Regions from separate parts of the Mesorhizobium sp. WSM4989 genome, predicted to be linked through region 1. Evidence: riboswitches for the same ligand, from Rfam matches in the RefSeq annotation. Region 1 holds a riboswitch; each other region holds the start of a gene.
The links. A riboswitch is a leader RNA that binds a small molecule or an ion and turns the genes downstream of it on or off. The one in region 1 is predicted to bind cobalamin.
Positions count from the first base shown of each region.

Region 2: it holds a riboswitch for cobalamin, as region 1 does, so the genes downstream of both, P9217_RS18770 (CbtB domain-containing protein) here and P9217_RS00475 (hypothetical protein) in region 1, are expected to answer to the same signal.
Region 3: it holds a riboswitch for cobalamin, as region 1 does, so the genes downstream of both, bluB (5,6-dimethylbenzimidazole synthase) here and P9217_RS00475 (hypothetical protein) in region 1, are expected to answer to the same signal.

Region 1 covers NZ_JARTVN010000001.1:92,858-102,325, reverse strand. The annotation lists gene P9217_RS00485 (hypothetical protein) at 1-354, shown strand, start outside; gene P9217_RS00480 (DOPA 4,5-dioxygenase family protein) at 599-1,006, shown strand; cobalamin riboswitch at 1,087-1,278, shown strand; gene P9217_RS00475 (hypothetical protein) at 1,367-2,143, shown strand; gene P9217_RS00470 (hypothetical protein) at 2,046-2,435, shown strand; gene P9217_RS00465 (HWE histidine kinase domain-containing protein) at 2,970-4,439, opposite strand; gene P9217_RS00460 (group 1 truncated hemoglobin) at 4,756-5,259, shown strand; gene P9217_RS00455 (MoaD/ThiS family protein) at 5,300-5,545, opposite strand; gene P9217_RS00450 (xanthine dehydrogenase family protein molybdopterin-binding subunit) at 5,608-7,872, opposite strand; gene P9217_RS00445 ((2Fe-2S)-binding protein) at 7,874-8,350, opposite strand; gene P9217_RS00440 (xanthine dehydrogenase family protein subunit M) at 8,350-9,210, opposite strand; gene P9217_RS00435 (aminotransferase class I/II-fold pyridoxal phosphate-dependent enzyme) at 9,435-9,468, shown strand, end outside.
Region 2 covers NZ_JARTVN010000002.1:1,259,879-1,269,346, forward strand. The annotation lists partial or broken gene P9217_RS30435 (MFS transporter) at 1-933, shown strand, start outside; gene P9217_RS18760 (aromatic ring-hydroxylating dioxygenase subunit alpha) at 902-2,101, opposite strand; gene P9217_RS18765 (gamma-glutamylcyclotransferase) at 2,243-2,929, shown strand; cobalamin riboswitch at 3,000-3,198, shown strand; gene P9217_RS18770 (CbtB domain-containing protein) at 3,235-3,414, shown strand; gene P9217_RS18775 (CbtA family protein) at 3,430-4,227, shown strand; gene cobU (bifunctional adenosylcobinamide kinase/adenosylcobinamide-phosphate guanylyltransferase) at 4,220-4,741, shown strand; gene cobO (cob(I)yrinic acid a,c-diamide adenosyltransferase) at 4,743-5,372, shown strand; gene cbiB (adenosylcobinamide-phosphate synthase CbiB) at 5,379-6,368, opposite strand; gene cobD (threonine-phosphate decarboxylase CobD) at 6,367-7,416, shown strand; gene P9217_RS18800 (tyrosine phosphatase family protein) at 7,419-7,928, shown strand; gene P9217_RS18805 (creatininase family protein) at 7,944-8,741, opposite strand; gene P9217_RS18810 (RidA family protein) at 8,808-9,191, opposite strand; gene P9217_RS18815 (ABC transporter substrate-binding protein) at 9,446-9,468, shown strand, end outside.
Region 3 covers NZ_JARTVN010000001.1:1,023,537-1,033,004, reverse strand. The annotation lists gene P9217_RS05165 (MFS transporter) at 1-453, opposite strand, end outside; gene P9217_RS05160 (TetR/AcrR family transcriptional regulator) at 575-1,165, shown strand; gene P9217_RS05155 (hypothetical protein) at 1,310-2,290, shown strand; gene P9217_RS05150 (D-amino-acid transaminase) at 2,532-3,386, opposite strand; gene P9217_RS05145 (aminotransferase class V-fold PLP-dependent enzyme) at 3,626-4,759, opposite strand; gene bluB (5,6-dimethylbenzimidazole synthase) at 5,108-5,839, opposite strand; cobalamin riboswitch at 5,882-6,060, opposite strand; gene P9217_RS05135 (histone deacetylase family protein) at 6,175-7,101, shown strand; gene P9217_RS05130 (exodeoxyribonuclease VII small subunit) at 7,105-7,356, shown strand; gene P9217_RS05125 (DUF2277 domain-containing protein) at 7,548-7,814, shown strand; gene P9217_RS05120 (pirin family protein) at 7,823-8,743, shown strand; gene dxs (1-deoxy-D-xylulose-5-phosphate synthase) at 8,876-9,468, shown strand, end outside.

The DNA.
Region 1 (9,468 bases):
ACGCAGACCATTGTGCTGCCTCCAGTGCTGAGGCCCTCCAGATCCGCCGGCGGCGACCTCTGGCGGGTCACCAAAGGCTATCGCATCGCGCCGCTGTCACCTCCGAAGGCGATACCCGGCACGCCGGCCGCCGTAGTGCGCGCCTGTCGCGCCGCGATCGCGGCGGCCGCCAAGCCCCTCGGCGCCGTGCGTGTTTACACGGTCAGCGCCGGCCCCTTGCGTCAACGCCGAAGCGGGCTCAACGCGCCGATCGAGGTGCGCATAGACTATGACGGGCGAGGCGGCATCGAAGTGAGGCAGGCGAAAGTCGGCTGTCGCCTAAATGCGAAGGGCGCGGTCACCGCGGTGATTTAGGGCAAAGGCAGAACGGCCGTTGCCATCCTTCCTGCCGGTTGCAACCTCGGCGGTTTGGCAATTCCTCGCCCCCACAAGGTGGACGGGAGAGGTGGCTCGGCGCAGCCGAGACGGAGCGGGGGAGCGCCATATCCGATAACCCTGCCGACCGCAGGCGCGGACCTCGGCCGGCTGCAGACAAGGCGCCCGCGCTTCGGCTAGAGTTCCGCCGGGCGCAAAAAAATCATCGAAGGGGAGCATCGCGATGAACGAAGTCAGGCCGATCGCCGAGATCGCCAGCTATCACGCCCATATCTACTACGGCGGGGAAGCCGAGCGGCAGCATGCCGAATGGCTGCGCCAGCGCATCGCAGAGCGTTTCCGCGTGCGCCTGGGCAATTGGCGCGACGAGCCGGTCGGCCCGCACCAGCAAGCCATGTACCAGGTCTCCTTCGCCACCGAGATCTTTGCCACGCTGGTTCCCTGGCTGATGCTGAACCATGGCGGCCTGAGCATCCTCATCCATCCCAACACCACCAACCCCAAGCGCGACCACCTTATCGACCCGATTTGGATCGGCCAGGCGCTGCCGGTGAAGGGCGACGTGCTTGGCGAAGAGGACGAGGCGGAAGAGGCGCTGGAGGTGAATACCGAGCCGACGCTGGGGGTGTGAGGGGGGCGCGGCGATCTCGTCACGATGGCGTGAGAGGCGGCTGGCCGGCGGAGTTGTCGATTGACTGACCAATCGCGGTGTGGCGAATTCGCGCCGATGGTTCCCTTCGGGGATCAAAAGGGAACGCGGTGCGGAGAAATCCAAAGCCGTGGCTGCCCCCGCAACTGTAAGCGGCATGCCGGTTTCACGATGCCACTGGCTGCATGGGCCGGGAAGGCGAAAGCGGCGGGAATCCGCGAGCCAGGAGACCTGCCATCATGGACGTCAAAGCAGAACATCGGACGGGTGATCCGGTGTGCGCGCCTGGCCGGAGGGCGGGGCGAGTTCCCTGCGATGACAGGCAACGTCAAAGGCAGAATCATGCTGACCCAACTATCGAAAATGCTGAACAAAACCGCGCCGGACCTGAAGGCCAGGCTGATTACAATCTACGGGGCGCTCGCCATTCTCAACGTCGGGGCGTGGCTGTGGGCTTTCGTCGCCTTCCACGACAAGCCGACATTGCTTGGCGTCGCTCTCGTCATTTATGGCCTCGGCTTGCGCCATGCCGTCGATGCCGACCACATAGCGGCCATCGACAATGTCACGCGCAAGCTGATGCAGAACGGCAAACGGCCGGTCTCCGTCGGCTTCTTTTTCGCACTCGGCCATTCGACGATCGTCGTCATCGTCGCTGCGGCTATCGCGGCGGCAACGTCCCTGCTCGGCCGCTTCCAGAGCTTTCAGGAGATTGGCGGCACGATCAGTACCGGCGTTTCCGCACTCTTCCTGCTCGCCATCGCGGCGATGAACATCGTCATCTTGTTCTCGATCTACAGAAGCTATCGGCGGGTGCGGGCCGGTGAGGCGTTTGTCGAGGAGGACCTGGACCTGCTGCTCAACAATCGCGGCTTCCTGGCCCGCGTCTTCCGCCCGATGTTCCGGCTGGTGTCGCAGAGCTGGCACATGTTCCCACTTGGTTTCCTCTTCGGCCTTGGCTTCGACACCGCGACCGAAGTCGCCATGTTCGGCGTGTCCGCGGGCACAAGCGGCCAAGGGCGTGCCGTTCGAAGCCATTCTGGTCTTCCCGGTGCTTTTCGCGGCCGGTATGTCACTGGTCGACACGACCGATGGAGTGATGATGCTCGGCGCCTATGAGTGGGCCTTCGTCAAGCCGATCCGCAAACTGTACTACAACATCACGATCACCCTGGTGTCGGTCCTTGTCGCAGTACTGATCGGCGGCATCGAGGCGCTCGGCCTGATCGGTGACAAGCTCGGTCTGTCGGGTGGCTTCTGGAACGGCGTCGGCAGGCTCAACGACAATTTCAACAATCTGGGCTTCGCCATTATCGGCATCTTCATCGCCGCCTGGGCGATCTCCTACCTCGTCTACAAGGCCAAGGGGCTGGACGATGTGGAGATCGGATCCGCAGCAAAGAATTCATAAGCCGCCGGCGGCGGCTGGCTGCAGCAGGCCAGCCGCATCTCTCTGCCATCAGACGCCGGCGGGCTGCCAGCCTGCCGCCTTGAATGCCTCGGCATCGGGAAGCCGATGACGGCAAAGGTCGATCGCCGCCCCGTCAGCGGTGCTCGGCTTGACATTCTTGTTCCCATTTTGTTCACTGTTGGCAGACAGCGACAGGAGATCGCCGGCCCGTGCGCACGCGCTTCAAAGGCATGCTGAGGAGCCGTAGCCCAAGCCTTTGGAAGTGTGACGGAATTCTGCGCTTGGATAAGCCAGGGGTTAAGGCCTGGGATAAGCCCCATAATCCATAAGCCAGAATCCAGAGTCCAAATATCCAGAGTCCAGAACAGAAAAGCTGGCGCTTTTCTGTTCTAAAAAAGCGGGGAAGGGGAAAGCAAAAATGGGAGCAGCGCAAGCCATTCGGCGTACGGCGCTACGGCGAGGGCTCGGCGGCGCCAGCGAGCTTCCGACGTGGCGGCGAGCCGCCCTGTTCGGTCTCCCAGGATGCAACCGGCCTCACGTCAGCCCGGCGATCTGCTCATCGCCGTCCAGCTCCGCCCCGCCGGCGACGACCACGTTGGCGAGCGGCGCCGAGAGCGTCCAGCGAACGAGGCCGGGCAGCCGTTCCATGGAGGCGCTGCCGGAGAGGCTGGTGGGGACGACGCGCTGGAGAACGACGCTGCCGAAGCCTTTGTGCGGCTTGGCATCGGCGGCCGCGGGAGGTTCGGAAAAATGTTCCTCCCAGACCAGCTCGAAATCGCTGCCTTCGGGGGCCGGGGCTACCCGCCAGTCCATCCGCACGGTTCCGGCGTCGCCGGCCAGGGCGCCGTATTTCGTCGCGTTGGTGCCCAGCTCATGCAGCGCCATGCCGATGTTCTGCACCGCGTTCAGCCGCAACGTCACGTCCGGCCCGCAAGGCGAGATCCGCTCTTCGTGTCCGAACGGCCGCAGATGTTCGCGCACAAGGTCGGCCATGCCCGCGCCGCGCCAGTCGTTGAGCACCAAGAGGTCGTGCGAGCGCGACAGCGCCATGATGCGTTCGCGGATCTGGTGTTCGAACGCGCGCGGGTCGGTCGCGCGCTTGCTCGTCTCGCGGATCATGGAAAGGATCACGGCGTATTGGTTTTTGACGCGGTGGTTCACCTCGCGCATCAAGAGTTGGATCTGCTGTTCGCTCGCCCGTTTTTCGGTGATGTCGGCCGCCATGCCGAACCATTCCAGGATGCTGCCGGTGTCATCGACGATCGGGATTGCCCGTGAGGTGGTCCAGCCGGCGGACCCGTCGGCGCGCCGCACCCTGTGCTCGAGCTCGAACACGCCGCGCTCCATGATGGCGCGCTCGATCGCCGCCTGGATGCTCGCCTGGTCTTCCGGGAACAGGTATTCGTCGCGCCAGCGGATCGCCGGCCCTTGGGCGCTCGACAGGAAGCCGCGGCCGTCCAGCTCATGCATTTCCTGCCAGTCCGGGCTCATCCGGTAAACCACGTCGGAGCTGGCATTGACCAGCGCGCGAAACCGCTGCTCGCTTTCGCGCACCTTTGCTGCCGCCAGCACCCGGGCCGTGGTCTCCGAAACGATGCAGAGCACGGCTTCGACCGTGCCGTCCTGCGCCCGCACTGCGGAATAGGAGATGTCGAAATAGACCGTCTCGCCGACCAGGCCGGATCGTTCGATGTAGAAAGGCCGGTCCCTGGCCGAGAAGGTTTCGCCGGTTTCGAGAACTCCGCGCAGCAGCGGCTCGAGGTCGGTCCAGAGCTCGGACCAGTTTTCCTCGGCGGGACGGCCGAGCGCGCGCGGATGCTTGTCGCCAATGGTCGGCGCGTAGGCGTCATTGTAGAGCGCGACAAACTCCGGCCCGCAGAAAAGCACGATCTGGGCTTCGGCGGCGAGCATCAGGTCGACCGTCGTCCTCAGGCTGAGCGTCCATGTCTCGATCGGCCCGAGCGGGCTTTCCGACCAGGGAAATTCGCGAATGAATCGCGCCATCTCGCCGTTTCCGCGAGGCCACGATTCACGGAAGAGCCCGTCAGCCATAGGCGCATTAACGCGCGACGCCGTTTATGTATCCGTCTCCGTCACGCAAAATTTTAGCCATCGTGAATAGACCCCAGGCTGCCGGTCCGCCGGAGGAATATTTCGGGCGCAGTTTCGTTAGTTCCTCATACGATGCCGTTTGAGGCAAAGTGCATATGTCCCGCAATCACGCATTGAAGCCGCCAGAGCGGCCGGCTCTGGCCCAACGGAGGTACCGGAGATGAAAACGGCTGTTTCGACCTCTCTTTCGAGACGAAGCGTCGTCGCCGTGCTGGCGGCGGCGGCCGCGTCGACCGCCATATTGCCCGCCGGCGATGCGCTGGCGCAGACCAAGCAGACCGCGCCGGACAAGAGTCTGTACGATCGGCTGGGAGGCGTGTTCGCCATCGCAGCCGTGGTCGATCACTTCAGCGACGCCGTCGTGAAAAACCCCATCGTCGGCAAGAAGTCCAAGAACCCGCAACTGCGCAAATGGCACACCAAGAACCTCGAACGGCTGCCGGGCCTCAAGTTCATGCGCACGCTGTGGGTGTGCGATGTTTCCGGCGGCCCCTTCAAGTTCGTGGCCACCGAGCCGGGCGCGACGCCGCTCGGCCTCGAGGAGGCCCACAAGGACCTGAAGATTTCTCCCGCCGAGTTCGACGAGGTCGCAGCGGAACTCGGGCGGACGCTCGACCGCTTCAAGGTTCCGAAAGCCGAAAAGACCGAGGTCCTGGAAGCCTTTGCCGCGCACAAGGATGAGGTCACTGCCGGCTCTGTCAAAAAGGGGTGAGGCTCAGCGCGAATCCGGCGAAGGCGGTCCGCCGCTCCGCCTATCCACCCGCCAGCCGCGGCAGCAGGAAAATCTCCGCCCCCGGCGGCAGTTCCTTCGACCACGTGTCGCGATAGATCGTCCCGTCGATCGCGACCGCGATGCCGCGATCGAGCAGGGGTTCGAACGCGGGATGCTGTTCCGCAAGCTTGCGGAACAGCTCCCTGATGTCCTTGGCCTCGATGTCGAGCTTGTCCTTGCCTCCGGCGGCGGCGCTGAGCGAGCCCCAGAGCGTGACTTGGACCATTATCGCCTGATCCTCATTGGACCGTGACGTGAGCTGAAAACCGCTTCGCGCTTTTCGGCATGCTAGCCTTCCCGTTCGGCCTCGAGCGCTGCAAGAATCCGCGGCGGCGACATCGGGATGTGGCTCATGCGCACGCCCACCGCGTTCGACACCGCATTGGCGATCGCCGCCAGCGGCGGCACGATCGAGGTCTCGCCGACGCCGCGCACCCCGTAGGGGTGGTTGGGGTTGGGGATTTCCAGGATCTGCGTGTCGATCATCGGCAGGTCGGAGCAGACCGGGATGCGGTAGTCGAGGAAGCCTGGGTTCTGCAGCCGCCCGTCCTTGCCGTAGATATACTCCTCGTTGAGCGCCCAGCCGATACCTTGCGCGGCACCGCCTTGGTACTGGCCCTCGACATAGGTCGGGTGCACCGCCTTGCCGGCATCCTGCACCACCGTGTAGCGGATCACCCTGGTCGAGCCGGTCTCGGGATCGACCTCGACGTCGCAGATATGGGTGGCGAAGGAGACGCCGGCGCCGTCGGCGACGAGCTCGCTATGGCCGGCGATCGGCCCGCCGGTCTTGCCGGACTGTGCGGCGATCTCCTTCAGCGACAGCTTGCCGAGATTGCCGTGCTTCTCGCCCTTGGCGACTGCATGGCCCTTTTCCCAGGCAACGTCTTCGACCGAGATGTCCCACATCTGCGCGGCGCGCTCGCGCAGCACCTTGATGGCGTTGCGGGCGGCCGAGATGGTCGCCATCGAGGAGGAGAAGGTGCCGCGGCTGCCGTCGGTCATGTCGTTGTAACCGAGGCTGGAAGTGTCGGCGACGATCGCCTTGACCTGGCTGTAGTCGATGCCGAGCTCTTCCGCCGCCACCAGCGACAGCGACGCGCGCGAACCGCCCACATCCACCGTGCCGACGGCGAGCGACACCGTGCCGTCCATGCCGATGTTCAAGTCGGTGCAGGTCTGGCCGCCGAAGTTGAACCAGAAGCCGCAGGCCATGCCGCGGCCCTGGTTCTGAGCCAGCGGCGCGCGCATATGCGGGTGCTCCTTGACCGCCTCGAGCGTCGGTCCGATGCCGATCGGGCCGTAGACCGGGCCGTAGGAGGCGCGGGTGCCTTCCTGCGCCGCATTCTTGATGCGGAACTCGACTGGGTCGATACCGATCTTCTTGGCGAGCTCGTCGACAGCGCTTTCCACCGCGAACGCCGCCATCGGCGCCGAAGGCGCGCGATAGGCCGCGGTCTTGGGCCGGTTGACCAGCACCTCGTAGCCGACGGTCTTGACGTTCTCCAGCTTGTAGCAGGCGAATGCCGTCATGGCCCCGATCTCCGCCCACATGCCGGCATAGGGGCCGCAGGTGTAGCGCAGCGTCGCTTCGGCGGCGGTGATGGTGCCGTCCTTCTTCGCGCCGATCTTGACGTCGATCGAGGTGGCGCTGGTTGGCCCCGAGGCGCGGAACACTTCGTCGCGGGTCATCACCAGCTTCACCGGGCGGCCGGCCTTGCGCGACAGGGCCAGCGCCACCGGCTCGGCCCAGACATGGGTCTTGCCGCCGAAGCCGCCGCCGATCTCGGAAGAGGTGACGCGCAGCTTCGAGACTTCGAGGCCGAGCAGCTGGGCGCAATGCTGGCGATAGACGAAATGGCCTTGCGTGCAGACCCAGAGATCGGCCGTGCCGTCGGGATTGACGCTCGCCACGCAGGCATGCGGCTCGATATAGCCCTGATGCGTCTGCTCGGTCTTGAAGGAGCGCTCGACGACGAAATCGGCCTGGGCAAAACCCTGGTGGACGTCGCCATGGCCGTATTGCGTGCGCTTGGAGACGTTGGACGGCTTGACCGGCTTTTCCTCCAGCCCTTCGGTGAAGATGGCATCGTTGATGAGCGGGGCGTGGTGCTGCATCGCCTCGTCGACGTCGGTCACATGCGGCAGCACCTCATAGTCGACCTCGATCAGCTTCAGCGCCTGCCTGGCGGTGCGGGCATCGATCGCCGCCACCGCGGCCACGGCATGGCCGTCATAGAGCGCCTTCCTGCGCGCCATGCAATTGTCGAGGGTGTCGAACATGCCGGCATCGCCATCGGTCAGGTCCGGCAGGTCTTTCGCCGTGATCACCGCCTTCACGCCGGCGAGCTTTTCGGCTTTCGAGGTGTCGATCTTCTTGATGATCGCGTGGGCGTGCGGGCTGCGAAGCACACGGCCGACCAGCTGCCCGGCCATGTTGAAGTCGGCGCCGTAGCGGGCACGTCCCGTCACCTTGTCGACGCCGTCGGGGCGGAGCGGGCGCGTGCCGACGGATGAGAAGCTGCGTCCCGAGTAGCGCGGATCGAAGTTCATCTCAGGCTCCCTTCATCACGTTTGCCGCGTCCTGGACGGCGCGCACGATCTTGTCATAGCCGGTGCAGCGGCAGAGATTGCCGGCGAGCCCGAAGCGGATTTCCTCCTCGGTCGGGGAGGGGTTCTTCTCGAGCAGATCCTTCGCCGCAATCAAAAAACCTGGCGTGCAGATGCCGCATTGCAAGGCGGCGTGCTCGAGGAATTTCTGCTGCAGCGGATGCAGCTGGTCGCCATGCGCCATGCCTTCGATGGTCTCGATCTGGCGGCCTTCGGCCTCGGCGCCGAGCACCAGGCAGGAGCACACCAGCCGGTTGTCGACGATGACGCTGCAGGCGCCGCAGTCGCCGGTCCCGCAGCCTTCCTTGGCGCCGGTCAGTCCCAGCCGGTCGCGCAGCACGTCGAGCAGCGTCTCGTCCGGCTGGCAAAGATATTCGACGTGATCGCCGTTGATTGTCGTTGAAACCGCTACACCGGCCATCATTTGCCTCCTGCACGCTCATAGGCGGTGGTGGCGACACGCTTCGCCAGCACACCCGCAACTTTCCGTCTGAATTCGATGGTGCCGCGCTTGTCGTCGATCGGGCGGCAGGCGCCCGCGCAGATCTTGGCGAGCCGCTCCAGCGTCGCCTCATCCAGCTTCGAGCCGACGAGCACCTCGGCCGCCTCCTCGACCAGCAGCACCGTGGGCGCCGCGGCGCCCAGCGCCACGCGGGCCGACTTGATCGCGCCCGCCTCGCCGAGCGTCAGGTTCACGCCGGCGCTGACCACGGCGATGTCCATCTCGGTGCGCGGAATGAAGCGCTGATAGGCGTCGCCCGCATTTGGCGCGCGCTTGTCGAGCAGGATCGCCTCGATGATCTCGCCCTTGGCCAGCGAGGTACGGCCCGGTCCGGTCGGCACGGCTTCCACGGGAATCGTGCGCCTGCCGTTCGGCCCGGCAACCACGGCCTTGGCGCCGGCAGCCACCAGCGCCGGCACGCTGTCGGCGGCGGGCGAGGCGTTGCAGAGATTGCCGACGATTGTGCAGCGTCCCTGCACCTGCTTCGAGCCGATCAGCTTGGCCGCCTCGACGACGCCTGGCCAGGCCTTCTTCAGCGCCGCGTTCTCGCCGAGCACCGCGCAGGGCACCGCGGCGCCGATGCTGAAGCCGTCTGCCGTTTCCTTGATTTCGCTAAGGCCCGCGATCGCCTTGATGTCGACGATCAGGTCGGGCTCGATGAAGCCGCCCTTCATCCTCACCAGAAGGTCGCTGCCTCCGGCAAGGATCGTGGCCGGGCCGGCCGCGCTGGCCAACAGGCCGGCGGCCTCTTCTATTGATTGCGGACGTATGTAGCGCATCGTCTCCCCTTGGTGGTCATGATCAGATCGACCGTTATAAAGACTCTCCTTATAATGACCATCCGCTTCCTGCATTGCACCACCTAAGTCAGGCGCATTGCCCTAATTCCTACCCCTAAATTTTCTAAGCCTAGCCGCTAGAACTACTCGTTTGCGCCCGGCCGGCCAAGCCTCCACCATGCCCTCACGAGCCGGACATCGCATCCGGCAACAGGGAGGCTTCGATGACCGCTCTTGCCCGCAGGCCCTGGGTTCCCG
Region 2 (9,468 bases), on a different contig from region 1:
GCCGGCTGCCTGATGCTGGCGATCGGCTCGGTGTTCTTCGTCACCCACACGCTGCCGGGACAACTCGCCGGGATGCTGTGCCGTGTCATGGGGGCGAGCGCGCTGTCCATCACGCTTAACCTCTACATCATGGACCATATCCGCAAGACCGACTTCATGCAGGCGGAATCGCTGCGCATGGCTTGGTCGATGTTCGCCTGGACCGGCGGGCCGACGCTCGGCATTTTCCTCTATACGCGCTTCGGGATTTATGCCGCAAACGGCGCGGTCGTGGCTTTCGCGCTGGCGCTGCTGGCGTTGTTCTGGACCTATCGGCTGGGCGACAACCCTTCGATCCGTCCCGGCAAGAGCCGTCCGATCAACCCGCTCGCCAATATCGGCCGCTTCGTCGCGCAGCCGCGGTTGCGCCTCGCGTGGCTGATCGCCTTCGGGCGCTCGTGTTCTGGACGACCTTCTTCGTCTATGGCCCGCTGTTCATGGTGATCACGGGCGAGGGCAAGCTTGCCGGCGGGCTGCTGGTTTCGGCCGGCAATGCGCTTCTGTTCATGGCGATCTTCTGGGGCAGGGCGGGAAAGCGCTTCGGCGGCCGTCGGACCATGGCTTTCGCCTATTTCGCCATGGCGGCGATGCTCTTCGTGGCCGGCGGCGCCGACGCCGCTGCTCACCGCCGCCTTCCTGCTCGGCGGCGCCTTGTTCACCATTGCGCTCGACGCGCTGGGCTCGACAGCCTTCATGGGCTCAGTGCGTTCCTATGAACGAGCGCAGATGGCGGCTGTCTACCGAACCTATCTCGATTTCTCCGAGCTGACGCCGCCGCTGGTCTATTCGGTGGTGCTCTCCTTCTTCGGTCTCGGCTCGGTGTTCGTCACGCTCGGCCTGTTGGCCGCCTTCTGTGGCTTCTTCACCTGGCGCTATCTGCCGAAGTCGTTTTGACCGGCTGCAACGCGGCATGGCGCCCACGCACCCACTCGTGGAAGCGGCGCAAATCGTACTCCTCGGGCATCAGCACGCCGGCCTGGTGGCGGATCGAGTGCATGCCCTTCTGGTTGATCTCGCAGATCGCGGCGTCCTCCTCCAGCACCTGGGTGCCGAAGGCGACGATGTTGTCGATATCGGTTTGTGCCAGGGCATCGGGCGCGAACAGCCATTCGGCGGTGAGTTCCGTCTGCTCCGGCCCGAGCGGGGCGAGACGCACCGTGCGGACATAGTCGACATGGCCGACGACGAACATCGAGGGCAGCGAGGTAGCGTAGGTCTGGCCGGCGGCTCGCTCGGCCGGCGTCAGCCCGGCAAAGACCGGCCCATGGACGCGTCCGTCGCGCGACCAGGTCTCGGCGCCGGCGCGTAGGCCGCCGGAAAACTCCGGCGCATCATTATCCGCATAGCGCGCCCATTCCGGATCGTCATGCCTCGCCATCAGGCCGCGGCCATAGATCGGCACCAGCCGCGACAGGTCCTTGTGCACGCCCGGGCAATGCAGGCATTCGTTGAAGTTCTCCCAGAAGATTTTCCAGTTGCAGTTCATCACCTTGGTGAACCGGTGCCCGGGGACGAGCGTCTCCAGCGGCCAGTTCGAAAGATCGCGGGAGGCGGAGTCGAAGGAGGCTTCCGCCGAGCCATCGGGATCCTCTGCGAGATTGATGAAGACGAAGCCGCGCCAAACTGACAGCGCCACCCGGTAGAGCGGATAATTTTCCTTGTCGAAGCCTTCGGGCAGCGATTTCGATGGGACACGGACGAGATCGCCGCGCAGCGAATAGGACCAGGCGTGGTAGGGGCAGGTGAGCAGCCTTGCCTTCAGCCGCCCTTCGCTTTCCAGGCAGAGCTGCGAGCCGCGATGCCGGCAGGTGTTGTGGAAGGCGCGCAAGCTCCCGGTCTCGTCGCGCAGCACGACGACCTGCTGCGAGCCGATACGCGCGGTTCGAAAGGCAAGAGGTTCCGCGAGATCGGCTTCGCGGCAAACCATGAGCCAGCTCCGATACCAGATCGCTTCGAGATCGAGCCGGTAAGCGTCGGCTTCCCGATAGGCGCTTGCAGGCAACGTCGGCTCGAGGCTGGTGAGGCCATTGTAGCGGCTGTGTTCGCTAGGATTTGGCTGCATGAGCGGCTCCCCTTGGCTGATGACAGCCGACACCCGGGCAGGACCGTTGTCAATTGCGCGGCCATTGTCGCTTCCGGGTGCTGCCCTTAAGGTCACTTCGTAATCGCCTGCGGTTTCGCCGGCTGCCCAGGATTGCAAAGTATGCCTGCAAGAACGATGTCGCTGACCGTGGAACTGGTCGCCCGCTGTTTTCGCGCGGTCGATGACCCGGGGCCCGACCCGGATGCCGAGCATCTCGTGGACAGCGACTATGAAGCCATGCTGGATGCATTCGAGGCCGAGCTACCTGCAACCGAGCCTCTCTGGCTGTTCGGCTACGGCTCGCTGATCTGGAAACCGGAAATCGAGCATTTTGAGGAGCGCGTCGCCGTGGCTCGCGGCTGGCATCGCTCCTTCTGCATGAAGATGACGCGCTGGCGCGGCACCAAGCAAAGCCCCGGGCTGATGATGGCGCTGGATCGTGGCGGCCAATGCAAGGGCGTTGCTTTCCGCCTGAACGGTGGTGACCGCCGGCAGGCGCTGGACAGGCTTTTTCGCCGCGAGATGACGCTGAAGCCGACCAGCTACCGGCCGCGCCTGCTGCAACTCGCAACCGACAAGGGGCCGTTGAGAGCGCTTGCCTTCGTCATCAATCGCAAAGGCACGACCTATGCCGGCCCACTCAACGAAGACGAGGTGGTCGAAAGGCTGGCGACCTCGTGCGGCCACTGGGGTTCAGGCGCCGACTATCTCTACAACACGGTGAAGAACCTCGAACAGCGCGGTATTCACGACCGCCATTTGTGGCGATTGCAGAAGCTCGTCGCCGAGCGGATCGCCGGATCTTAGTTCGAAACCGGTGCCGCAATCACGCTGCGGCGTGACGGAATTTGGTTTGCCGGTCGCGACGATTCTGCCTATAGTCGCTGGCGTCGTCGGTTCCGTTTTTGGAGCCAAGAGGGAATGCGGTGAGGGTGGAGTCTTTGCCCTAAGCCGTGGCTGCCCCCGCAACTGTGTGCGGTAGTCCTCTCCATAGACCACTGAGGTTTGTCCTCGGGAAGGTGGGGAAGGGTGCGAATCCGCGAGCCAGGAGACCTGCCGGCGACAGGAAAGTTGACTTCGATGCCCTCGGGTGGAGGGCGAAAGGACAAGACATGAATACCGCTTCCGTCGCCCTCGGCGCCTCCGTCTCCTCGCAGTCGCGCATCATGCAGCTGGCTCTCGCCGCGCTGCTCGGCATTTTCGTCGTCGGTTTCGTCGGCTTCTCGCACATCGATGCGGTCCACAACGCTGCCCACGACTATCGTCACTCGATGGCTTTTCCCTGCCACTGACGAAGGCCCGATATCATGAATCTGTTTCGCAACGTCGTGTTCGTCGCGGCGATCGCAGGGCTCGTGGCGGGCATCGCGCTTGCCTGCATGCAGGCCTATGCGACCGTGCCGCTGATCCTCAAAGCGGAAGTCTATGAAAAGGCGGGCGGCGGTCATCACCACGACCATGCCGCCAACACTGGAACTGGCACTGCCATGAGCTCGGCCGAACCGGCGGGCAATGCGATGAGCAGCGCCGCTCCTGCGTCGACGGAAGCGGCGGCTCCGACCGAGGACGAGGGCTGGGCTCCGGCCGACGGCTTCGAGCGCTTCGCCTTCAACGTTGTCGCAAACATCGTCACCGGCATCGGCTTCGCGCTGATCCTGGTCGCGGTCTCGGAATTCGCCGGTGGCATCGGCAGCTGGCGCCAGGGCGTGTTCTGGGGCCTTGCCGGTTTTGCGGTTTTCACGCTCGCGCCCGGCCTCGGCCTGCCGCCGGAACTGCCGGCCATGCCGGCGGCGGAACTTCTGCCGCGCCAGATCTGGTGGATTTCGACGGTGGCCGCAACCGCGGTCGGCCTTGGATTGATCGCCTTTCGCAAGTCGCTGCCCTTGGCAATTCTGGCGGTCGTGCTGATCGTCGCTCCGCACGTAGTCGGCGCGCCGCAGCCCGTCAGCTTCGAGACGGCGATTCCCGAGGGGCTGCACCATCAGTTCGTGGTGGCGGTGACCCTCACCGATCTGGTCTTCTGGCTGGTGCTCGGTGCGGCCGTCGGTGTGGTGCGCGGCCGCTTCACCGGTACGTCGACCAGCCTGCGCGACAGCTTTGCCTGATCGCGCGGAGGGCCATCTGACCTTCATCATCGGCGGTGCGCGCTCCGGCAAGAGCGCGCATGCCGAGTGCCTGGTGGCGGCAAGCCCGTCGCCTTGGGCCTATATCGCCACCGCGCAGGCCTATGACGAGGAGATGCGCGAGCGCATCGCGCTGCATCGCTCGCGCCGCGGCAAAGGCTGGGTCACCGTCGATGCGCCGCTCGACCTGGTCGGCGCGATCGACGCCTTGCCCGATCACCAGCCGGTGCTTATCGATTGCCTGACATTGTGGCTGAGCAATCATATGCTGGCGGACCACGATATCGAGGCCGAGTGCCGGCGGCTCTCGGATGTGCTTTCGCAGCCGCGCGGACCGTGGTTTGTGGTGTCTAACGAAGTCGGGCTCGGCATCGTGCCGGACAATGCGCTGGCGCGCCGGTTCCGCGACGCCGCCGGGCGGCTCAACCAGCAGGTCGCGGCTGTCGCCGACAGCGTGCTGATGATGGTGGCGGGGCTGCCGCTCAAGGCGAAGTGACATGGGCGAGATCAAAGACACGATCATCGACTACAAGGATGCCGAACGCCATCGAGCCAAGATGGCCAAGCGCAAGGCGGTGCAGGATGCCGAGGTGGCCGGCAAGACGATCGAGAAGGGACTGCTGATCGTCAATACGGGGCCGGGCAAGGGCAAGACCACGGCTGCGTTCGGCCTGGCGCTGAGGATGCTTGGCTACGGCAAGCGCGTCGGCGTCGTCCAGTTCATCAAGGGCAAATGGCACACGGGCGAGAAGGATGCCTTCGCCGCCTTCGGCGATCGCGTCGTCTGGCACGCGATGGGCGAGGGCTTCACCTGGGAGACGCAGGACCTGAAGCGCGACATAGCCGCCGCCGAGGCTGCCTGGGCGAAGGCGCTCGAGCTGATTGCCGACCCTTCGATCAGCCTCGTCGTCCTCGACGAGCTCAACATCGCTCTGCGCTACGATTATCTCGAGCTGGAAAAGGTGGTCGCGGCGCTGAAGGCGCGCCGCGAGGGCCTGCATGTCGTCGTCACCGGCCGCAACGCCAAGCCGCTGCTGGTCGAGGCGGCCGATCTCGTCACCGAGATGGGGCTGACCAAGCACCATTTCGCGGCCGGCGTGAAGGCGCAGCAGGGGATCGAGTTCTGAGGCGCCTTAGCCGCCGATCAAAATGGTCAGATAGATCACCGTCGCCGACAAAATCGCGAACAGGCCGATCAGCAGCCCGTCGGCGACGCGATAGAGTTCCAGCGCCTGCCTTATGTCGGTGCTTTCGGCCTCGCGCCTGCCGCCTTCGCCCATGAAGGCATCCTCGACGACCTCGCCGCCATAACTGCGCGGTCCGGCCAGGGCGAGCCCCAGCGCGCCGGCCATGGCGGCTTCCGGCCAGCCGGCATTGGGCGAACGGTGCTTCTTCGCGTCACGCCGCATGACCTGCCAGGCGTTGCGGGGGTCGGCGCCCTTGACGATGAAGGCCGCCAGCACAATCAGCAGGCCGGTGAGCCGCGATGCCGGCAGGTTGACCAGGTCGTCGAAGCGAGCGGCCGCCCGGCCGAAGGCCTCGTATTTCGGCGTGCGGTGGCCGATCATGGAATCGGCGGTGTTGGCGGCCTTGTAGGCAGCACCCCCGGCCAAACCACCGACACCGGTCCATATGGCAGGCGCGACGACGCCATCGGAGAAATTCTCTGCCAGGCTTTCGATCGCGGCTCGGGCAACGCCCGCCCTGTCGAGCTTGTCCGGATCGCGGCCGACGATGCGCGAAACGGCGATGCGGCCGAGCGTGAGGCCGCCGGTCTCCAGCGCATCGGCGACATCCTCGACATGCTCGGCGAGGCTCTTCTGCGACAGAAGCGAGGAGCTGAGAATGGCCGCGATGACCAGGCCGGACGGAAAGATCAGCCAGAGCAGGACATGCAGCGCCAGGCCTATGGCCGCCGGCACCAGCAGGACGACCAGAAGCGCCTGGAGGCCGCGGCGGCGACGCAATTCGTCGGAATCGGTGGCGCGGTTGAGCCTGCGATCGAGAAAGGATATCAGCCTGCCGATCCAGGTTACCGGATGACCGATGGCGTTAAACAGCCAGTCCGGGTAGCCAAGGGCACGTTCGATGGCGAGTGACAGGAAAGCGATCAGTATCGACATGAAGCTTCTAAGCGGAGCGGTTGCAGCGGTTGATCACGGCGGCAGCCTTGGCCGGGCAAGCGCGCTCTTTCCTCATGCGCCACAGCCTTTCCTTGACCTCTCGACAGGTATCAATCCGCACTCCTATCCGCTTTTCGATCTGCCCGCCACCGCCCTGTCACGATTGCCCGAGCCAGGACGACTGCGCGAATTGGCCGAAATTGCGGCCAAGGCGTATGGCGCGCGGTCGGCGGCGCATGTCGTGGCCGCGCCCGGCACGCAGATCCTGTTGCCGCGGGTCGCTTCGCTGGTGAGGCCCGGCAAGGCACTGGTGCTGGGTCCAACCTATGCCGAACACGCCAGGGCGGCCGCGATTGCAGGCCATGCGATTGTGGAGGTGGGCGACTTCGACGCCTTGGCGGACGCTGACCTTGCCGTGCTGGTCAACCCGAACAATCCGGATGGGCGAGTGATCGAAAGGCACCGCCTGGTCGGCCTTGCTGCGCGGCTTCGCGCGAAGGGCGGCCTGCTGGTGGTCGACGAAGCCTTCATGGATGTCGGCCCGGTCCAACACAGCCTTGCCGGCGATGTGGGCCAGGGTGGTATGGTGGTTCTGCGCTCCTTCGGCAAATTCTTCGGCCTTGCCGGCGTCAGGCTTGGTTTCGCGCTGGCCGACCAACTGACAGCCGAGCGGCTGGAGGCGCAGCTTGGGCCATGGGCTGTCGCCGGTCCTGCACTTGAATACGGAATCCGCGCATTGGCGAATGCCGGGTGGCAGGATGACATGCGACAGGGCCTGGCAGCCGATGCCAAGCGCCTCGACGCGCTGCTCAGCCGATTCGGTATCGCGGTCGCCGGCGGCACCAGTTTGTTCCGCTATTTGTCGTTCTCCGATGCTGCCTCCCTGTTCTCCGCTCTTGGCGAACGCGGTATCTTGGTCCGCCATTTTGCCGATCGTCCGCACGCCTTGCGCGTCGGTCTGCCCGGCAGCGAAGAGGAGTGGCAGCGGCTCGAGAGCGCGCTTGCAGCGTGGGCCTCGCGGCGCGACTATGCGCCGAAGGAGTGCTGACGATGATCCATGTCTGTTCGCTGTCGAAGGTGGAGGAGACCGTTGCGAGAACCGGCGCGGAGCGCTTGCTGTCGCTGCTCGCCGACGGCACCGGGATGATCCGTCCGGCCTCGATACTGGCCGAAAACCATCTGCATCTCGTCATGCACGACATCGTCGCCGCGCAGGAAGGCATGACCATGCCGGGCGAGGAGCATGTGCGCGCGCTGCTCGACTTCGCCTATCGCTGGGACAGGGCCAAACCGATGGTCGTGCACTGCTATGCCGGTATCAGCCGCTCGACGGCATCGGCCTATATTATCGCGGCGGCACTGGCGCCCAAACGCGACGAGGCGGAGCTGGCGAAGACGCTGCGCTTTCTCTCGCCGTCAGCGACGCCCAATCCAAGGCTGATTGCCGTTGCGGATATGTTGCTTGGGCGAGAAGGCCGGATGATCGCGGCGGTCGAAGCAATCGGGCGCGGTGCAGATGCATTTGAAGGGATTCCGTTCGAACTCAGCATTAGAGATTGAGCTCGCACTGTTCCGCTACGCCAGCCAGTCGGCAAGCCTCGCCTTACGCACATCCCTGGCCAGGCTGATGAAGCCATCGGCCTGATGCTCGGCCGTGAGCCGGCCTTTTTCGGCGGTGGCGATGCTGGCGTCGCCGACCACGCCGTTCGGATTGAGGTCGCTGGCGATCCAGGCGAAGGCGTGCGTTCCGGTGTGCCGCAGCAGGGCGAATTCCTTTTCGGCGCGACCGACATTGGAGACGAAATTGTCGGCCTTGCCCATATCGACGAGATCTGGCCGGAAATGCAGCATCAGCGAGGTCTCGACATCGCCGCCATGGATGCCGTGACGGTCCTCGAGCTCGGTATACATGCCGGAGGGACGGCCGAAGCGCTGCCAGCTCGTCTTCACCGCCAGCATCTTTGCGCGCACGCGCAATTCGCGCGTGACAATGCCCATGATCTCCTCGTTGCCGCCATGCGAGTTGACGACGATCAACTTTCTGACCCCGGCGCGGGCGACCGAGAGGCCAAGCTCCGTCCAGGCGTCGACCAGGGTGGTGGCCGGCAAGGTGAGCGTTCCCGGCGCATGCAGATGCTCGTTCGACTTGCCCACCGCCTGCACCGGCAGGAGGCGGATGTCGATGTCCTCGGGCAGGCGCGCAATCACCGTCTCCAGCATGCCCATCATGATCGAGGTGTCGGTCGAGACGGGAAGGTGAGGGCCATGCTGCTCGACCGCGGCCACCGGCAGAACGGCAATCGTCGCTTCCGCGTCGATCGAGGCGTATTCGGTCGTCCGATAGTCGCCCCACCACACACGTCTTGTCGTCACTGTCGTCTCCCGATGGTCTGCTGTTCGGCCCGAAGGTCTAAAGCGCCTGGGCATTCCGGGCAACAGCTAGCCTGCTGCCAGAACCTCCACCTCAACCTTGAATTCCGGGCGGGCAAAACCTGAAACGATCATCAGCGTCGAAGCGGGCGCCGGATCGGAAAACAGGCGATTGCGAACGTCCATATAGGCCTGCAGATGCGCGCGATCGGTGACGAAGGCGTTGATGCGCACGACATCGTTCAGCGTCAGCCCGGCTTCGCTTAAGATTGCGGCAATATTCTTGAAGCAAAGCTCGGTCTGCGCGCCGGCATCCTCCGGGACGGCGTCATCCGGCGCGATGCCCAACTGACCCGAACATAGCACAAGGCGCTTTCCCGCTGGAATTTCAACGCCATGGCTATAACGGGCAAAGGGCGGCTTGATCGACTTGGGGGCGAGATAATTGAGCATGGCATTCTCCTGTCGGCAGGCAGACTAAGGCCGGATTCATGAAAGCTTCAAGATGCGGTGCATGCCGCCCGGGCGATTATGGACAGGCGTCCAAAAAATGGGCACGATGCCATTTGTACAGCATGACCCGTCCGGTCTCGGCAATGACTGCCGCGCAAGCAGGCGGCCCAAGGCGGTGGCATGTGTCTTGCTTCTTGAACCAATGGAGTGGAGCCCAGCGCGCAGCGCGCCGGAGCCAAGAGAGGGTGATGTTTATGTACGGAAAAGAAAAAATCCT
Region 3 (9,468 bases), 930 kb from region 1:
CAGATCGTCCGCGGCCGATTCGAAGGCGAAGGCCGTATTGAGCTCGGGGCGGTTGCGAAAAATCTCGGTCCAGCGCGCCCTGACCAGCGCCGGGATGCTGGGCATTAAGGCGGCAAGCAGCGACGATAGGAACAAGGTCCACACCGGCCAGTGCTGGTTGGCCGCGACGATCAAGGTCGCGAAGGCAAGCGCCGAGACAAGTGTCGTCGGCACGGCAATCCGGCTCTGGCCGAGGCGGTCGACCAGCCGCGAGACCTGCGGCGACAGGAAGGCGTTGACCAAAGCGTATGTGGCCGAGACGGCGCCGGCCAGCCAGTACTCGCCATGCGTTTGTGACAGCATCGCCACAATGCCGATCGGCGCCATGGCGATCGGCAGCCGGGCGATGAAGGCTGCCGCGGCGAAGCTCTTCGTGCCAGGAGCCCGAAAGATTTCCGAATATGGGTTTCGCATGGTCCCGTTCCTCGACAAGGGAAGGCGCCGCAATTACATACGCAGCGTATGAATGTCAGATAGTTCATACGTCGCGTATGTCAATTAGCATACGACGCGTATGTGAATAAGACCAGGAGCCATGCACAAACCCCGCAAGGAGATGATCGCCGAGACGCGCGCCAAGCTGATCGCGGCCGCGCGCCATGCCTTCGGCACGATCGGCTATGCCGAGGCCTCGATGGACGATTTCACCGCTTCGGCGGGTCTGACGCGCGGCGCGCTCTATCATCATTTCGGCGACAAGAAGGGGCTGCTGCAGGCGGTGATCGCCGAGATCGACGCCGAGATGGCGGCGCGGGTGAACGAGGTGGCCTCGCGGGCGCCTACTCGCTGGCAGCATTTCGTCGACGAATGCACCACCTATATCGAGATGGCGCTTGAGCCGGAAATCCAGCGCATCATGTTCAGGGACGGCCCGGCCGTGCTCGGCGATCCGGCTCAGTGGCCCAACGCCAGCGCCTGCACGGCTTCAATGACCGATCACCTGTCAAAGCTGCAGGAGGAGGGCGTCGTCGTTCCCGATCTCGACCCCGAGACCGCAGCGCGGCTCATCAACGGCGCCAGTAGCCAGGCCTCGCAGCGCATCGCCAATGCCAAGGATCCGGAAGCGACGTCGAAGAAGGTTGTGGCGGCGTTCAAGCAGCTGCTGGAAGGCCTGAAAACCAAATAGCATCCGGTCGCGGCGTTCCGGGCAATCACTCGGGTCCGCGCTGCCTCAGACAATTGTCCCCCGCTCAAAATCCCTCCGACATTGACTTTGGCAGGAGCGAGCGCATCCTCTCCCGCCAATTCTCTGAGGCGGAGGGTCGGGGCCATGTGGGACTTCAGCATCGGCCGGTCGGTGTCCATCATGATGCGGACGTGGCCGTTCATCGTCTTTCGCATCATCGTCTATTTCGGCATCACGGTGGCCTACATAACAGCGACCGGTACCGGCGCCAGCGTCGGTTACGGCGTCGGCCACATCTCGACCGATCCGGACGGGCCGATGTCCTTTGCCTTGTGGGGTGGGATCGTCGGCTTCGGCGTGGTCTCGATCGCCGTCTACTGGATCCGCGAATACATTCTCTATGTGCTCAAGGCCGGCCATATCGCCGTCATGGTCCATCTGATCGACGGGCAGGACGTTCCCGACGGCCAGGGCCAGATCGCCTATGCGCGCGAAGTGGTGACGAAGCGCTTCGCCGAGGCCAAAATCCTTTTCGTCGTCGACCAGCTGGTGAAAGGCGCCATCCGCGCCATCACCGGGCTGATCGGCGGCATTGCTGCATTCCTACCCATTCCAGGCTTGAGCGGTCTGGTGAGCTTCATCAACACCGTGATCCGCCTGTCGCTGACCTATGTCGACGAGATCATCCTCGGCTACAACATCCGCACCAATTCCAACTCGCCTTTCGAGACCGCCAGGCAAGGCGTCGTGCTCTATGCGCAGAACGGCAAGTTGATGGTCAAGAACGCCGTCTGGCTGGCGGTGATCATGTGGGGTGTTTCCTTCGTCATCTTCCTTTTGATGCTGGCGCCCGCCGCCGCGATCCTCTGGGCCATGCCGGGCCAGCTTGCCGGCTGGGCCTTCGTGTTGGCCATCGTCTTCGCCTGGGCCTTCAAGGCGGCTTTCATCGAGCCCTTCGCCATCGCTTCGCTGATGCAGGTCTACTTCGCCACCATCGAGGGCCAGGTCCCCAATCCGGAATGGGACCGGCGCCTGGCCGAAGCCTCGTCCAAGTTCAGGGAATTGCGCGACAAGGCGCTCAGCCCCTTCGGCGGCTCGCGCTGGGATTCGCCAAGGACCGCTTGACTAGAGTCAGAGGAGATGCCCCGCCAATGGAAGGATCGCCGCCAGCATCTGGCGCGAACGCCAGCCTAGCAGCGGCCTTGTCAAGCTACTTGGGCGCCGCGAGTGCTCGGGCGAGCTATTCACGTGCAGGGCTGGCGTCAGGAGTGCTTGAGTTAGCGCGGTCCATATGCGCCCCAGTAACGCCACCGGCAGGTATCGTATCGATGTTTGACGCCGCAGAGAACACCGTCGACGATCAACGCTAGATCGCCGATGCTCGGCTTCTATCGAGATAAATTTGTCGCAACCGCCGGGTGACTACGCCCGGCAGCCCGTTGCCGATCGGCGCACCATCCATCCTGACCACCGGGTTCACCAGCCCGGATGATGACGTTGAAAACGCCTCCGTCGCAAGTCTGGCCTCTACTACCGTGAATGGGCGCTCCTCCACCCGCAGATGAAGTTCACTTGCGCACTGCAGAACGACTGCCCGGGTAATCCCGTGCAGGATATCGCTCGAGAGATCCCGCGTGACGATCGTCCCATCCGAAGTCACGATATGAGCGTTGTTGGAAGAGCCTTCCGTGACGTAACCATCCCTCACTAGCCATGCGTCATCGGCGCCGCGTGATTTCGCCTGCATTTTGGCCATGGAGGGATACAGGAGTTGCACCGTTTTGATGTCGCAGCGCCGCCACCGGAGATCTTCCACGGTTATGACGTGCTGGCCGCGCATGGCGACCGGATTTTCGACAAGTGCCTTCTCTTGTGTGAAGAGCACCACGGTGTTCGGCGTATCCCGAGTAGGAAATATGAAATCGCGGTCGGCCGCGCCCCGGGTGATCTGCAAATAGACAAGTCCCTCGGATACATTGTTCCGTCCAATGAGCTCCCTGTGGATCTTCAAAAGATCTGCTTCGGTCAGGGAGAACGGCATATCGAGCTCACGGAGCGATCGCCGCAGGCGCGCCATGTGACTGGCAAAATCGACGAGCTTGCCATCAAGAACGAGCGTGACCTCATAGACTCCGTCGGCGAACAGGAAGCCCCGATCGAAGACCGAGATACGGGCCTCGCTTTCCGGTAGATAGGATCCACTCACATAGACTTGGCGCATTGATAGACCTCAAAAATGCAGACCACGCTCACGGCCTTGAGCGAAACTATTGAACTCTTGTCAGGGTGCAGGCCTAGGCAGCTTCAAGCGCAATAGCGGCGCTGCCATCCTGCACCCCTCGACTGCGAAAACGCTATTCGCCAGACAGCAGGCGGCTAAGGTCAGGCACAGCCCCGAGAAATTCGTCGGTTCACTCCACAGCGCTTCGCAGCGCGGCGACAAAGGCATCAAGATCGCGCTTAAGCATGTAAATGTGTGGCGAAACCCGCAAACCCTCGACGTGCTCGACCTTGCGGTATTTCACGTGGACCTGGTGTTTCTCGCGAAGGTCGCGCTCGAGTTGCTGCATGTCGATGCTGTCGATCGAAAACAGACTTATCGCAGCGAGGCTGTCCCGTGTCGGTCGGCGTATGGAGCCTGAAACCGGGAATGTCCTGGACGAGACCTACCCAATATCGGGTGAGTTCGCGCAGTCGCGCATGCATCCGTTCCGCGCCGATCGCCTTGTGGAATTGAATTGCGGGCGCGATTCCTGCCTGGACAGCGGAATTGTAGGTGCCGAGATTCCAATGGTCGAATCTGTCTATGTGCACCGCGGGCTGGTCGAAAGGTGCAAGCAATGGCCAGGTGGTATCGATCCGGCGTTCGCTGACGACCAGCATCCCGTTGCCGATAGGAGCACCGAGCCACTTGTGCAGGCTGGTGACAAAAAAATCGCAATCGAGTTCGCGGAAGCTGACCGGCATCTGAGCAAAAGTCTGGGCACCGTCGACGACAGTCATGATGTCGCGCTCCCGCGCGATCTCGCAGAGCCGGTTCACCGGCAGGACACGCCCGTTCCAGTGGTACATGTGAGTCAGCTGCAGGACGCGGGTACGCGGGGTCATCGCCTGAACATAGGATTCGATGATGTCGTCGTCGCTGTCCATGAGGTCGAAGGTGCAGTTTACAACCTCGATGCCCTCGCGCTGTTGCCGCTGCAGCCAGCCCGCACGAACGCTGGGGTAGTCCCAAGGCGAGATCAGCACTTGATCGCCCTTAGTTAGCGGTATTCCGAAGATCGCTGTCGAAAGACCCTCCGACGAATTCCGGTTCAGCGCGATCTCTCCGGGGCTGCAATCGATCAGTTCCGCCAGCTCGCGTTTGATATGAGGAAGTGCTGTGTCGAGCTTGCTCCACATATTGTAGTCGGGATTGCGACTGATGAAGCGGTAGGCGTCAACCGTCGCTTCCTCGACAACAGTCGGTGGGGGACTGACCGCGGCGTTGTTCAAGTTGAGGAATGGTTCTTGCGGCGGGTATTTTGCGCGGATGCGCTCCCATTCCGCTTCGCCCTCATGTTCGGCGGACCGATCTATTGCAAAAAAGTTCATGGGAACGCGCCGGGTCTCATCTATCGCCCGACAATAAGCGCCGAAGCCCAGCTCAATCTGCCTATTCACATGAGAAGACAGAATTTAATTCCGAACGCCGGTGAATTCACCAGACGTTGAAGCCCGAGAACGACATCGCTTGGCACAGGGTTAGCAGTGAGGAAGCGAGTGCGGAGATCCGGCCCAACCACGCCAAGAAGAACCGTCACGTTGTCAAGCGATGCGCGAACAATCCCCGGTTTTCTGAGAGCGGGCAACGACGGTCAGGCCTGCCAATGCGCCATTGCGCAAACGCGAAGCGCGATGGCGCGTTGCGGTTGGTGCGGGTCTATGGAACGCCGAGCGGTTCTAAGGCTTCAATCGTTCTCCGAGACGAGCGATCGCCGATTTGAGCGGCGCCTCGCCGGCGCCGCAAAAGGTCTCGCTCATCACCAGCTCGGGCAGCGGCAGGCGCTTGCCCCAGCCATGCGCTTCGAGGTCGGGCCTTGGCGCGAATTCCGAGACACGGCCGACGCAGAGATAGGCGATCGGCGTGACGTGCTCGGGGATCGACAGCAGTCGCTTCAGCGCTTCGGGCTCGATGATGCTCACCCAGCCGACCCCGACGCCTTCCGCCCGCGCCGCGAGCCAGAAATTCTGCACCGCGCAGACGGTGCTGTAGAGGTCCATCTCCGGATTGTGCCAGCGCCCGAGCGGCGAGTTATTCGAGCGCTGGCGGTCGCAGGTGATGCACAGGTTGAGCGCGCTTTCGCAGATGCCCTCGAGCTTCAGCTTGCGGTAGAGCGCCCGCCGCTCCACCTCGATCGCCGGCAGTTCCTGTTCGCGCGCGGCGAGGAAAAGGTCGCGCACCTGCCGCCGCCTTGTGGCGTCCCGGATGATGATGAAGTTCCAGGGCTGCATGTAGCCGACCGACGGCGCGTGGTGTGCCGCGGTGAGCAGCCGCGCCAAAACGCTGTCGTCGAGATCGTCGGCAAGGAAATGGCTGCGCACGTCGCGCCGGGTGAACATGGCCCGGTAGACAGCGTCGCGCGCCAATTGGTCAAAGTCATCGCCGCCGGCGGCGGCTGTTCGTGCCTGCATCGCTTGTCCCCTTGCGATAAGCAGTCCTCCGCCTGACCATGCGGATGACCATGTCTGCCGGGCCGGTCTTCTGGCTCGGGATCGACCCGCATCCGGCGCCTTCCCGTCTGGGACAGTGGCGTTTGCCGGCGCGGTCCCCCTCACAGCGTTGGGCACGCCACGGATTTCAACCGTGTTCCCGATTCTCCCGCGTTGCGGGCACCAGGCAGCGACGCGACCTTATCGCGAAGCCGAAGCCGGGCCAATGCCGCCAGCGACACGATTGGGCGCGATTTCCCCAATCATTCGGCGCTGAAACATGGCTATCCGTGCGACAGGTGCCTAGATTAGGCGCCATGACCACTCGTCTCTACACTCATCCGGTATTCCTGGAACACCTCACGCCGCCCGGCCACCCCGAGCGGCCCGACCGTTTGCGCGCCATCGAGCGCGTGCTCGACGATGAGGCTTTTTCGGCCCTCGACCGCGTCGAGGCGCCGGAAGGCGACCAGGCGACGATCCTTTACGCGCATCCGGAGGATTTCGTCGGCCGTGTCCGCGCTGCGATTCCCGAGTCGGGAATCGTCTCGATCGATGCCGACACCAGCGCCAGCCCGAAAAGCTGGCAGGCGGCGGTGACGGCGATCGGCGCGGCCAACGCCGCAGTCGACGATGTGTTCGAGGGCCGCGCCGCCAATGTCTTCGTTGCCGCGCGTCCGCCCGGCCATCACGCCGAAAAAGCGACCGCGATGGGCTTTTGCCTGTTCAACACCGCGGCGATCGCCGCCCGTTATGCGCAGGAGAAGCACCAGGCCGAGCGCGTCGCCATCGTCGATTGGGATGTGCATCACGGCAACGGCACGCAGGACATTTTCTGGGACGATCCGTCGGTGCTCTATTGCTCGACCCACCAGATGCCGCTCTATCCGGGCACCGGTGCCAAGAGCGAGACCGGCGCCGGCAACATCGTCAACGCGCCGCTTGCGCCGAGCACCGGCAGCGACACGTTCCGCGACGCCTTCCTGTCGCGCGTGCTGCCGTCGATCGACGCCTTCCAGCCGGATCTGATCATCATTTCCGCCGGTTTCGATGCGCACCATCGCGATCCGCTGGCCGCGATCAACCTGACCGAGGATGATTTCGACTGGGCGACCGGCCAGCTGATGGAGCGCGCCGGGCGCCACAGCGGCAACCGGCTCGTCAGCCTGCTGGAGGGCGGTTACGATCTGCAAGGATTGGCATTTTCGGTCGCCGCCCATGTCGGGCGGCTGATGAAGGGATGAATGATGGCTGATGAAGCTAACCAAGACGTCAAGGCGATGAGCTTCGAACAGGCGCTCGACGCGCTGGAGAAGATCGTCGATGATCTGGAGCGCGGCGACGTTCCGCTCGACCAGTCGATCAAGATCTACGAGCGCGGCGAGGCGCTGAAGGCTCATTGCGACCGCTTGCTCAAGGCCGCCGAGGACAAGGTCGAGAAGATCAGGCTCTCGCGCGACGGCAAGCCGGTTGGAACGGAGCCGCTCGACGCCGAGTGAGGTGTATTGATATTCAGGTGAGGCCGCCTGCAAACGCGGCTTTCTGCGGTTCCGGTGCTCACGTCCTTCAAGTACGCTCCGGTCCGGTTCTCGGAACCCGCCATTTTCGGCTCGGTCTGACCTGAATCTCAACACACCTCGGTGCACAATGTCAGACCGGTTCGGGCAGAAAGCAGGTAAGGAGTTAAAGCATGTGCCGAAACATCAAGACCCTGTTCAACTTCGATCCGCCGGCGACCGACGACGAGGTCCATGACGCGGCGCTGCAGTTCGTTCGCAAGCTGAGCGGCGCGACCAAGCCGTCCAAGCGCAACGAGCATGCCTTCAACCACGCCGTCGAGGCGATCGCCGCCGCCGCGCGCGAGCTGCTTGACAGCCTCGAAACCACCCAGCATCCGCGCAACCGCGAGGAAGAGGCCGCCAAGGCGAAGGCCCGATCCGCGCTCCGCTTCGCCTGACGCCGGTCATGAGCTTCTTTCCGGGCAACGATCCTGAGGCCGGCGACGACTTCGCCTGCGACCAGATCGAGTTGATGGTCATTCCGAACGCCAAGGACATTGGCGGCTTCGAGGTTCGCCGCGCCTTGCCGACGGCGAAGCGCAGGCTGGTCGGTCCGTTCATCTTCTTCGACCGCATGGGTCCGGCCATCCTGCGCGCCGGCCATGCGATCGACGTGCGCCCGCATCCGCATATCGGGCTTTCCACCGTCACTTATCTGTTCGACGGCAAGATCAGGCATCGCGACTCGCTCGGCACCGAAATGGTGATCGCGCCGGGCGACGTGAATTTGATGACCGCCGGCCGCGGCATCGTTCATTCCGAGCGCACGCCCGAGGAATTGCGCCGCGCGCCGATGTCGATTTCCGGCCTGCAAACCTGGCTGGCGCTGCCGGACAGCAAGGAAGAAATCGCCCCGGTGTTCGCGAACACGTCGGTCGTCCAACTGCCCGAAATCGATGCCGAGGGCGTTAGCGGCCGCGTCGTCATCGGCGAATTTTCCGGGCTGCGCTCGCCCGTCGCGACCGCCTCGGAAACGCTCTATGCCGATCTGCGGCTGGCGGCGGGCGCCAGCGTCAAAATCCCCGGCGACGCCGAGGAACGCGCCATCTACACGCTGGAGGGCGAGGTTTCGATTGCCGGCGACCGTTTCCCGGCCGAGCGGCTTTTGGTGTTCAAACCGGGCGAGGAAATCGTCGTGTCGTCCGAGCGCGGCGCGCATTTCATGCTGTTCGGCGGAGCGTCGCTGGGCTCCAAGCGCTATATCTGGTGGAATTTCGTTTCGTCCTCGAAAGAACGCATCGAGCAGGCCAAGGAAGAATGGAAGACGGGCCGCTTCGATATCGTTCCTGGCGATGAGGAAGAATTCATTCCGCTGCCGGAAGGTTAGCGCAGGATGGACATTCTGCGCCAGGCGCGTCACTGACACGCATTTACATTGGCGCGCCGTCAGCCTATCTCGCGCATAGCAAAGCGCATATTTGAAGGTTAACCCAAGGTTAAGTTGACAGGCCGTCCCAGAGTGAACCCGAAGCCTGACACGCCGCTCCTCGACAAAGTCCGCATCCCCGCGGATTTGCGGACGCTTGATGAAAGCGAGCTGCCGCAGCTGGCGACCGAACTGCGCGCGGAGCTGATCGATGCGGTGTCGCACACCGGCGGCCATCTTGGCGCCGGTCTCGGCGTCGTCGAGCTTACGGTTGCGCTGCACTATGTCTTCAACACGCCGGAAGACCGGCTGATCTGGGACGTTGGCCACCAGGCCTACCCGCACAAGATTCTGACCGGCCGCCGCGACCGCATCCGCACGCTTCGCCAGGAAGGCGGTCTCTCCGGCTTCACCCGGCGCGCAGAGAGCGAATACGACCCCTTCGGCGCAGCGCATTCCTCGACTTCGATTTCGGCCGGCCTCGGCATGGCGATGGGCCGCGACCTTGCGGGCGGCCGCAACAATGTCATCGCCGTCATCGGCGACGGCGCCATGTCCGCCGGGATGGCCTACGAGGCGATGAACAACGCCGGCGCGCTCAATGCCCGCCTGATCGTCATCCTCAACGACAATGACATGTCGATCGCCCCGCCGACCGGCGCGATGAGCGCCTATCTGGCGAGGCT